One region of the Nocardioides campestrisoli genome, then DNA from elsewhere that is predicted to be linked to it. Evidence: riboswitches for the same ligand, from Rfam matches in the RefSeq annotation. Region 1 holds a riboswitch; the other holds the start of a gene.
The links. A riboswitch is a leader RNA that binds a small molecule or an ion and turns the genes downstream of it on or off. The one in region 1 is predicted to bind cobalamin.
Positions count from the first base shown of each region.

Region 1 (4,189 bases):
CGCCTTCGAGGGCTGGATGGACGTGCAGATCGAGGGTGCTGACGGCGAGCCGGAGACCTTCCGGGTCGAGATCGAGCGCGCCCACATGGAGGAGGACACCGGCAAGACGCTGCACGTCGGTGGCTCCACCGGCCGGATCCACGGTGCCGACTACTCGCTGGTCGACTACAACCGGGCCGGCATCCCGCTCATCGAGATCGTCACCAAGCCGATCCGTGGGGCGGGGGACCGCGCCCCGGAGATCGCCAAGGCGTACGTCGCCCAGCTGCGTCAGCTGATCGTCGCGCTCGGGGTCTCCGACGCCCGGATGGACCAGGGCTCGATCCGCGCCGACGTCAACCTGTCGCTGGCCCCGAAGGGCTCCGACGCCCTCGGCACCCGCACGGAGACCAAGAACGTCAACTCGCTGCGCTCGGTGGAGCGCGCGGTGCGCTACGAGATGCGCCGGCACGCCGCCGTCCTGACCTCGGGCTCGACCATCCTGCAGGAGACCCGGCACTGGCACGAGGACACCGGGATCACCACCAGCGGCCGGGAGAAGTCCGACGCGGAGGACTACCGCTACTTCCCCGAGCCCGACCTGGTGCCGGTGGCTCCGTCGCGGGAGTGGGTCGAGGAGCTGCGCGGCACCCTGCCGGAGAACCCGACCGAGCGGCGCAGCCGGCTGCAGGCCGAGTGGGGCTTCTCCGACCTGGAGATGCGCGACACGGTCGGGGCCGGGGCGCTGGAGTTGATCGAGCAGACCATCGCGGCCGGTGCCGCGCCGCAGGCGGCCCGCAAGTGGTGGCTGGGCGAGATGGCCCGGCGGGCCAACGACACCGGCACCGAGATCGACGCCCTGGGTGTCACCCCCGAGCAGGTGGCGGCCGTCCAGGCACTGGTCGACGCCGGCACGCTCAACGACAAGCTGGCCCGTCAGGTCTTCGACGGCCTGCTGGCCGGCGAGGGCACCCCGGAGGAGATCGTCGCGGCCCGCGGGCTGGCGATCGTCTCCGACGAGGGGGCGCTGGGCACCGCGGTGGACAACGCGATCGCGGCCAACCCCGACGTGGCGCAGAAGATCCGCGACGGCAAGGTCGCCGCGGCCGGCGCGCTGATCGGTGCGGTGATGAAGGAGATGCGCGGCCAGGCCGACGCCGGCCGGGTCCGCGAGCTGATCCTGGAGAAGCTCGCCTGACCCGTTCCTCCGGAACCCTCACGATGCCCTCGGACCCCTTGTCGGGGTCCGGGGGCATCGGCGTAGAGTGACCCCGTCGCGACGACCGTCGCGGCACACCCACGCTCACAGGTGGGGGAAGCCGGTCCAAGTCCGGCGCTGACCCGCAACCGTAGGCACGGTCCCGACCGTGCGAGCCGGAACACCCGCTGTGCTGCGTCCGAACATTCGCTGTCGAGGAACACGGCGGGTTCGCTCCCTCCGTGGACCGTCCCCGCCCGCAGCGGGGAGGAACACCACATGTCACACCGCACGTCATCTCGTCCCGGCCCGGTCCAGCGCCGCCGTCTCGCCACCGCCGCCACCGTCGTCCTGCTGGCGGGAGGGGTCGCCGCGTGCGGCTCGGACTCCGCCTCCGAGGAGACCGACGCCGCTCCCGCCGCCGGTCCGCGACCGGTCGAGCTGGCCGCCGACTGGCTGCTGGCCAACCGCAACGCCGACGGCCTGCTGGAGAACACCACGTCGTACGAGGGCAAGACCTCCACCATGACCGACGTCGGCTCGAGCATCGACCTGGCCCTGGGCCTCTCCGCGCTCGACCTGGAGCCGGCGGAGGCGGAGGCGATCACCGACGCGGTGGAGGCGAGCCTCGCCGACTACGTCGGCTCCGGGGGCGAGCGCTACGCAGGTCCGACCGCCAAGGCGCTGCGGCTCGTGGTCGACCAGGACCGCGACCCCCGAGCCTTCGGCGGGGTCGACCTCCAGGCGCGCGTCGAGCAGGCGGTCGTGCGTCGCGGCGCGGCGGCCGGACGGCTCCGGGACCGCTCGGAGTACGGCGACTACGCCAACTCGATCGGGCAGGGGTACGCCGCGGCGGCGCTGACCGAGCTCGACAGCCCCCGTGCTGACCAGGTCACCGACTTCCTCCTGCTCCAGCAGTGCGACGAGGGGTTCTTCCGTCTCGCGTTCTCCGAGCCCGACGCACGCGACCAGTCCTGCGGCGCGGGCGACGCCGCCGCGGCGGACGAGGCCCCGGACACCACGGCGCTGGTCGCCGTGCAGCTGGCGTCCGTCGCGGAGGCCGCCGAGGAGTCCGGCAGCCCCGATCCCGACGTCCAGGAGGCGCTCGACGACGTCGCCGCGTGGCTGCTGGCCCAACAGGCCGCCGACGGCTCGTTCGCCGACCCGCAGAACGGCACCAACGCCAACACCACCGGCCTCGCCGGCTGGGCGTTGCACCTGCTCGGCGAGGACGAGGCAGCCGCCCGGGCCGCGGCGTGGCTGCGCGGCGTCCAGGTCGGCCAGGAGCAGACCGAGGACGGCGAGCTGGCCGAGGAGACCGGCGCGATCGCCTACGACGAGTCCAGCCTGGCGCAGGCTCGCCGGCACGGGCTGAGCGACCCGCTGGACCGCTCCCCGTGGGTCGGCGCGGGCGTGCAGGCGTTCCCGGCGCTCGCCGCCGCCGACGAGGACGGCAACGGGTGACCTGGGGCCGTGCGGCGGGACACGTGAGCCGGGTGCCGCGCACCGCGGTGGCGGCCGTCCTGCTCGGCGTCTGGGCGGGAGTGGCGGCCGGGACCACGGTCGCCGCGGCCGCGACGCCGACCTCGACCGCGGTGGCGACCGGGACCGCGACCGGGGACGCCGCGGAGGGCTGCCCGCCGTCCGGGGTGACCGTGGTGGTCGACTTCGGGGAGCTGGCCGCCGACCCCGCGGAGGCACTCCGTACGGCCTGCGACCCGGACGTGGCCGACGAACGGGCCTACACGAGCATCGAGGACGCCGGGTTCGACCTGGAGGACGCGAGCCGGGAGCCCGGCTTCCTGTGCCGGGTCGCCGGGGTGCCGACCACCGACCCGTGCGTCAACGCGGCCCCCGCGGACGCCTACTGGGGACTGTGGTGGGCCGACGGCGAGGGCGGCGACTGGGTCTACGCCAGCCAGGGTGCCGGCACCCTGCGCACCCCGGAGGGCGGCCTGCTCGGCCTGGCCTGGCACCAGGGGGCCGGGGAGTCGTCCCCGCCCTCCCTCGCCCCGGACGAGGTCCTGCCCGGCGGCGCGGATGTCTCGGCGCCGCAGCCGGGTGCTGCCGAGGAGCCGGAGGACGGGTCGCTGCCGCTCTGGGTGCCCGCGAGCGCGCTCGCGGCGCTCCTGGGGGCCGGGGTGCTGGTGACCCGCCGGCGCGGGCGGGCGTGACCTGATGAGTGTCCGGGCGAGCGACCAGGCGCGCGACCAGAGGGGCGACCTCCTGGGTGTCCCGGAGGGCGCCCCGACGGACGCGCCGACCGGCCGGGTGCGCGCCCCCAGGGAGCTGCATCCCGTGGCCTGGTGGGTCTGGGCGCTCGGGTTGGCGGCGGCCGCCTCGGCCACCACCAACCCCTGGTTGCTCGCGCTGCTCGCGGCGGTGAGCTGGGTGGTGGTCCAGGCGTGCCGGGGCGACGGGACCTGGGCCCGCGCCTACCGGCTCTACCTCTGGCTGGCCGGGATCACCGTGGCGGTCCGCGTGCTCTTCCGGGTGCTGTTGGGCGGCGGGGTCGGCGGGACCGTCCTCCTGGACCTCCCGCAGGTCCAGCTACCGGAGTGGACCACCGGCATCCGGCTGCTCGGGCCCGTGACCCGCGAGGCAGTCCTGGCCGGTCTCTACGACGGCATGCAGCTGGCCTGCATCCTGCTGGCCTTCGGGGCGGCCAACGCGCTGGCCAACCCCAAGCGGCTGCTGAAGTCCCTGCCGCCCGCCCTCTACGAGATCGGCACCGCCCTGGTGGTGGCGGTCACCGTGCTGCCCCAGCTCGCGGACAGCGCCCGCCGGGTCAAGCACGCCCAGGAGCTGCGGGGGAGCGGCACCACCTCGCCGCGAGGGCGGCGGCGCCGGATCCACGGCCTGCGCCGGGTCCTGGTCCCCGTGCTCGAGGACGCCTTCGAGCGCTCCATGGCCCTGGCTGCCGGGATGGACGCCCGCGGCTACGGTCGCACCGGGCCGTCGACGCCGGGGGAGCGCCGGCTGACCGGCGGCCTGATGCTGCTCGCGCTGATG
Region 1 covers NZ_CP061768.1:1,470,053-1,474,241, forward strand. Annotated here, with positions in the region: gene gatB (Asp-tRNA(Asn)/Glu-tRNA(Gln) amidotransferase subunit GatB) at 1-1,177, shown strand, start outside; cobalamin riboswitch at 1,257-1,384, shown strand; gene H8838_RS07050 (hypothetical protein) at 1,457-2,641, shown strand; gene H8838_RS07055 (hypothetical protein) at 2,638-3,351, shown strand; gene H8838_RS07060 (energy-coupling factor transporter transmembrane component T) at 3,356-4,189, shown strand, end outside.

Region 2 (4,189 bases), 1.5 Mb from region 1:
AGGACGTCACCGACGTGGGAGGCTACGACCTCCTGGCCGGCCTCGCGGACATGTCGAGGATGCGCGCGATCAACTCCGCCGTGTACGGCCTGATCGCCCTGGACACCCTGGACCACCAGGTGCCGGAGGTCTCCGGCGTCGCTGATCCCACCACGCGGCAGAAGCTGGTCGACCGGGTCCTCCAGCTGGAGATCGCCGGCGGCGGCTGGGCCTTCTTCGGCTCCACGCCTGACCCGGACCTGACGGGCATGGCGCTCCAGGCCCTGTCCCAGTACGTGGATCAGCCTGCGGTGGCCGCCGCCGTGGAGCGAGCCGTCACGAAGCTCTCCGACATCCAGCGCCCGAGCGGCGCCTTCGCGAGCTACGGGGTCGAGTCCGTGGAGAGCACGACCCAGGTCATGCTCGCGCTGACTGCCCTCGGGATCGACCCGGCCACCGATCCCCGCTTCGCCCAGGAGGGTGGCAACCCCGTGACCGCCCACGCCGGCTTCCACGTCGACGGAGGCGGCTTCTGGTACCCCGCTCCCGGCGCACCGAACGGGATGGCCACCGCACAGGGCTTCTACGGGCTGACGGACTACCTCCGCTTCCTCGACGGCAAGCCCAGCCTCTACGCCATGAACGTCCCGGACCCGGTCGTCACCCCGCCCGCGCCCACCCCGCCCGCGCCCACCCCGCCCTTGTCGGCTCCGCCCTCGTCGACCCCGTCCTCGCCGACCCAGCCCATTCCCTCCGCTGCGCCGCCCGCCACACCGGGCGCACAGGCCGTGGCGAAGGTGCGGAAGCCGCGGGTGAAGGTCAAGCCGCGCAAGGTCGTGCTCAGGACCAAGGTCAGCGGCGCCGCTGCGGCGCAGGACCGGGTGCGCTTCGTCATCCGCAAGAGCGGCAAGAAGGTCGTGGCGCGGAGTGCGCGGGTCGACGCGGAGGGTGTCGCCACCGTGACGGTCACCCGCAAGGCCCTGCGCAAGCAGCTCGGGAGCAAGAGGGTCCTCGGCCAGTACGAGGTGGTCGTGCGCAGGGTGGGCAGCGCCGACCCGAAGCGATCCACCACCAGCACCGGCACGTTCCGGCTCCGAGCAGCCTGAGCCGCCCCAGCGCGAAGAACGGGCCCCGACGCCGCTGCGTCGGGGCCCGTTCTGTGCCAGGTCCGGTCTTGGCGAAGGTCCGGGTCAGCGGGAGACGCGCACGGTCCGGGCCGACGTACGGGTGGCCTTGGCGTACCCGGCCTTGGTGCCGGTCACCCGCACAGAGATGCGGTGCCGCACGTCCGTGCGCTTGAGGACGTAGGTCTTCTTGCGGGCCCCGGGGATCGGCTTGCCGTCACGGAGCCACTGGTGGGAGACGTCGACCCGACCGGGTCGCCAGGCAGGCACGACGGCCCGCAGCCTCCTGCCGACCTGGACAGGGCCGGCGACCCGGGGCTTGGTCGGCTCGAGTCGACCACGGAGCACCTTGGTCGTGGGTGCGGCCGCGACCGTGGTCGAGACGTGGCCCGGCTTGGAGCCGGTCACCTCCAGCGCGATCCGTGCACCGCGGTCGGCCGGGCGCAGCCGGTACGAGCTCCCGCCGGCCCCGGGGATCGGGACGCCGTTGCGCGTCCACCGACGCGTCAGGGTGGAGCCTTCGCTCCAGAGGCCGAGATCTGCGGTCAGGCGCAGCCCGACCCGAGCCTTCCCGAGGACCGTGGGCACGGTGCCACTGACGGACGCCGGGGCCTCGGTGCCGGGAGTCGGCGCAGGAGTCGGCCCAGGAGTCGACCCAGGGGTGGGGGTCGGCACGGGGGTCGGCATAGGGGTCGGCTCAGGAGCAGGCGCCGGCGCGGCGAACTGCGGGGTGGGCCGCGGCACGCTGACGTAGTCCTCCCCGACGAGCCGGGCACCGAAGGCCTTGTTGATGTTGGGGCCGTCCGTGACGATGCCGTAGTTGCCGCTGTCCCAGGGGCCCGGGACCTCCGCGCCGGAGAACATCCACCACAGCGCGTCGCCCGAGTACTCCTCGATGCCGGCGATGGAGGTGATGTAGCCGCTGCGATCGTGCTCGACCTCGAGCCCGACCCCCGTCAGGGCCGCGACCCTGCTGAGCTCGGGGGTGGTGTCGACGACGCCGCCGACGAGGCAGCGCACCAGGAACCCCTCCGGCGGGATGGTCTCGGCGACCTCGTTCCCGAAGTCGACGACGACGCTGAGGCCCTCGTCCTCCTGGCACCAGCCGGTGTGCCAGGACGCGGCGTGCGCGGGGGAGAGCACCCCCGAGAGGGGGCTGATGACGAGTGCGCAGGCAACGGCCGACGCGATCTTGCGAAGTTTCACGGGTGTACTCCGGTTCCGGAGCAGGGTGGCCGACATCGCGTCAGCGACCAACTGCATTCCTCGACAGTGTGTGGGTGGTCGTCACGGCGTGAAGGCATTCCGACTTCGAGGGGGTGGGCCCCTTCGTCACGGTTGCGGGTCAGTGCCGGACTTGCACCGGCTTCCCCTTCGACACCGCCCCGGAGGCTACGCCGTCGATGGCGGCGGACCACGAATCGGATCCCGTATGACCCTGCTCACGCGCGTCGCCGGGACCAGGCTGTCTTGGGGCAGATGCCCAGGCCGGGTGGACCAGCCCCCGAGTCCGTGTGCCACCATCTCCGGGTCACTCATCCGTGACGCATCCCCACCAGAGGAAGCCGGTGCGAATCCGGCGCTGTTGCGCAACCGTGAGCTGGTCATCCAGCAAGTCGGGAACTCCGGGATGCAGCCGTCACCCGTCGTCGCACCAACGCGGGCTCGGAAATCCCCTGGGGTTTGCCTTGCCTGCGCACCCCTGGAGGTCCCAGATGCAGGCACCCGAGGCTCGATGCCAGCCGTCCCGTACGGCTCTGGCGATCGCCGCGTCCTGGTGCCTCGTCCTCGCGGGTCTCTGGACGACGACCGCGCACGCGGCCGGTCCGTCCCAGGCGGCCCTGTGCGACGGCTACCAGGCAGGCCCGTGCTCGATCACGACCGAGAGCCACGTGGCCGCCCACGACCAGCTGCTGCGCATCCATGCGACCGGGAACCCCGGCACGCTCCTGACGTTCCAGTTCTACCTCGTGGAGTTCAACTCCCTCGGTGAGCTGACCGGACTGGCCGCGAGCGGGGAGCCGGTGCAGGCGACCACGCGCGCCCTCGGTGGGGGACGGGGAGACCTCCGGGACCCGGCCAGGCTGGTGCCACGGACCGTGCCCGACGTCCCGGGAGGCTGGGGGTTCGTCGGGCTGGCGGACGACACCTCCCTCGACCTGACGACGCGGCTCGGCACGGTCGTGGAGTTCGGGGGGCGGACGCTCAAGCTGCTCGGGGACGGCTACGCCGACCAGAAGCCGGTCGGCGTCCCCCTCGACCTCCAGGTGATCGGGAACGTGCCGGGCGTCGGCTACTGGGTCGAGTACCTGGCGCCCGACGGGACCTGGACGGCTCTCCCGGGCCAGGGGTACGACGCCTCCCAGCGCCTGCTCAGCTCTCCGGGCGAGATCTCGCACCTGACCTACACCGTGCCGGAGGGGCTCGTCGCCGGGCAGCCCTACCGGTTCCGGGTCAACCACCACCTGAACTACGGGGGCGCCGAGGACCGCCCGATCGCCTCGCCGGCGTACAACGAGTGGACCGTCGTGCCCTCGGAACAGGGTGAGGCCCGGGCGAGAGGGCAGAACTTCGACCGGACCAAGGGTCCGGGTGTGCCTGACCCCGACGGTGGCGGTGGCGGTGGCGGTGGCGGTGGCGGTGGCGACGAGGAGACCCCTGGCACTCCGGGACCCGGGCCGGGAGAGCAGGAAGGGGCACCGGTTCCCGGCCCGTCGCCCAGCCCCGTGCCCAAGTCGAGCACCGCGCCGAAGTCGAGCACCGCGCCGAAGCTCAACCCCGGCGCGACGCCCAGCAGTGCGCCCACCCCGACGACCAGCACCGGCGCGACGCCCGGCAGCGCGCCCACCCCGACGCCCGGACAGACGCCGGGAACGAGCCGGCGCGACGCGCCCTCCGCGCAGGCTTCCGCTTCCGCTTCCGCTGCCGCTGGACCTGTCGCTGGACCTGGCCAGGCGACGGCGTCGCCGGGCGCAGGCGCGGGCGCCGCGTCCGAGGATCTCGTCTGGGGAGAGGAAGCGAGGCCGGCCGCCGCGCCACGGATCCAGGAGGTCCGTGGGCCGGTCACGTGGCTGTTCGGTGCTGCC
Region 2 covers NZ_CP061768.1:3,016,300-3,020,488, reverse strand. Annotated here, with positions in the region: gene H8838_RS14165 (prenyltransferase/squalene oxidase repeat-containing protein) at 1-1,085, shown strand, start outside; gene H8838_RS20215 (DUF4430 domain-containing protein) at 1,170-2,366, opposite strand; cobalamin riboswitch at 2,402-2,537, opposite strand; gene H8838_RS14155 (hypothetical protein) at 2,819-4,189, shown strand, end outside.
Region 2: it holds a riboswitch for cobalamin, as region 1 does, so the genes downstream of both, H8838_RS20215 (DUF4430 domain-containing protein) here and H8838_RS07050 (hypothetical protein) in region 1, are expected to answer to the same signal.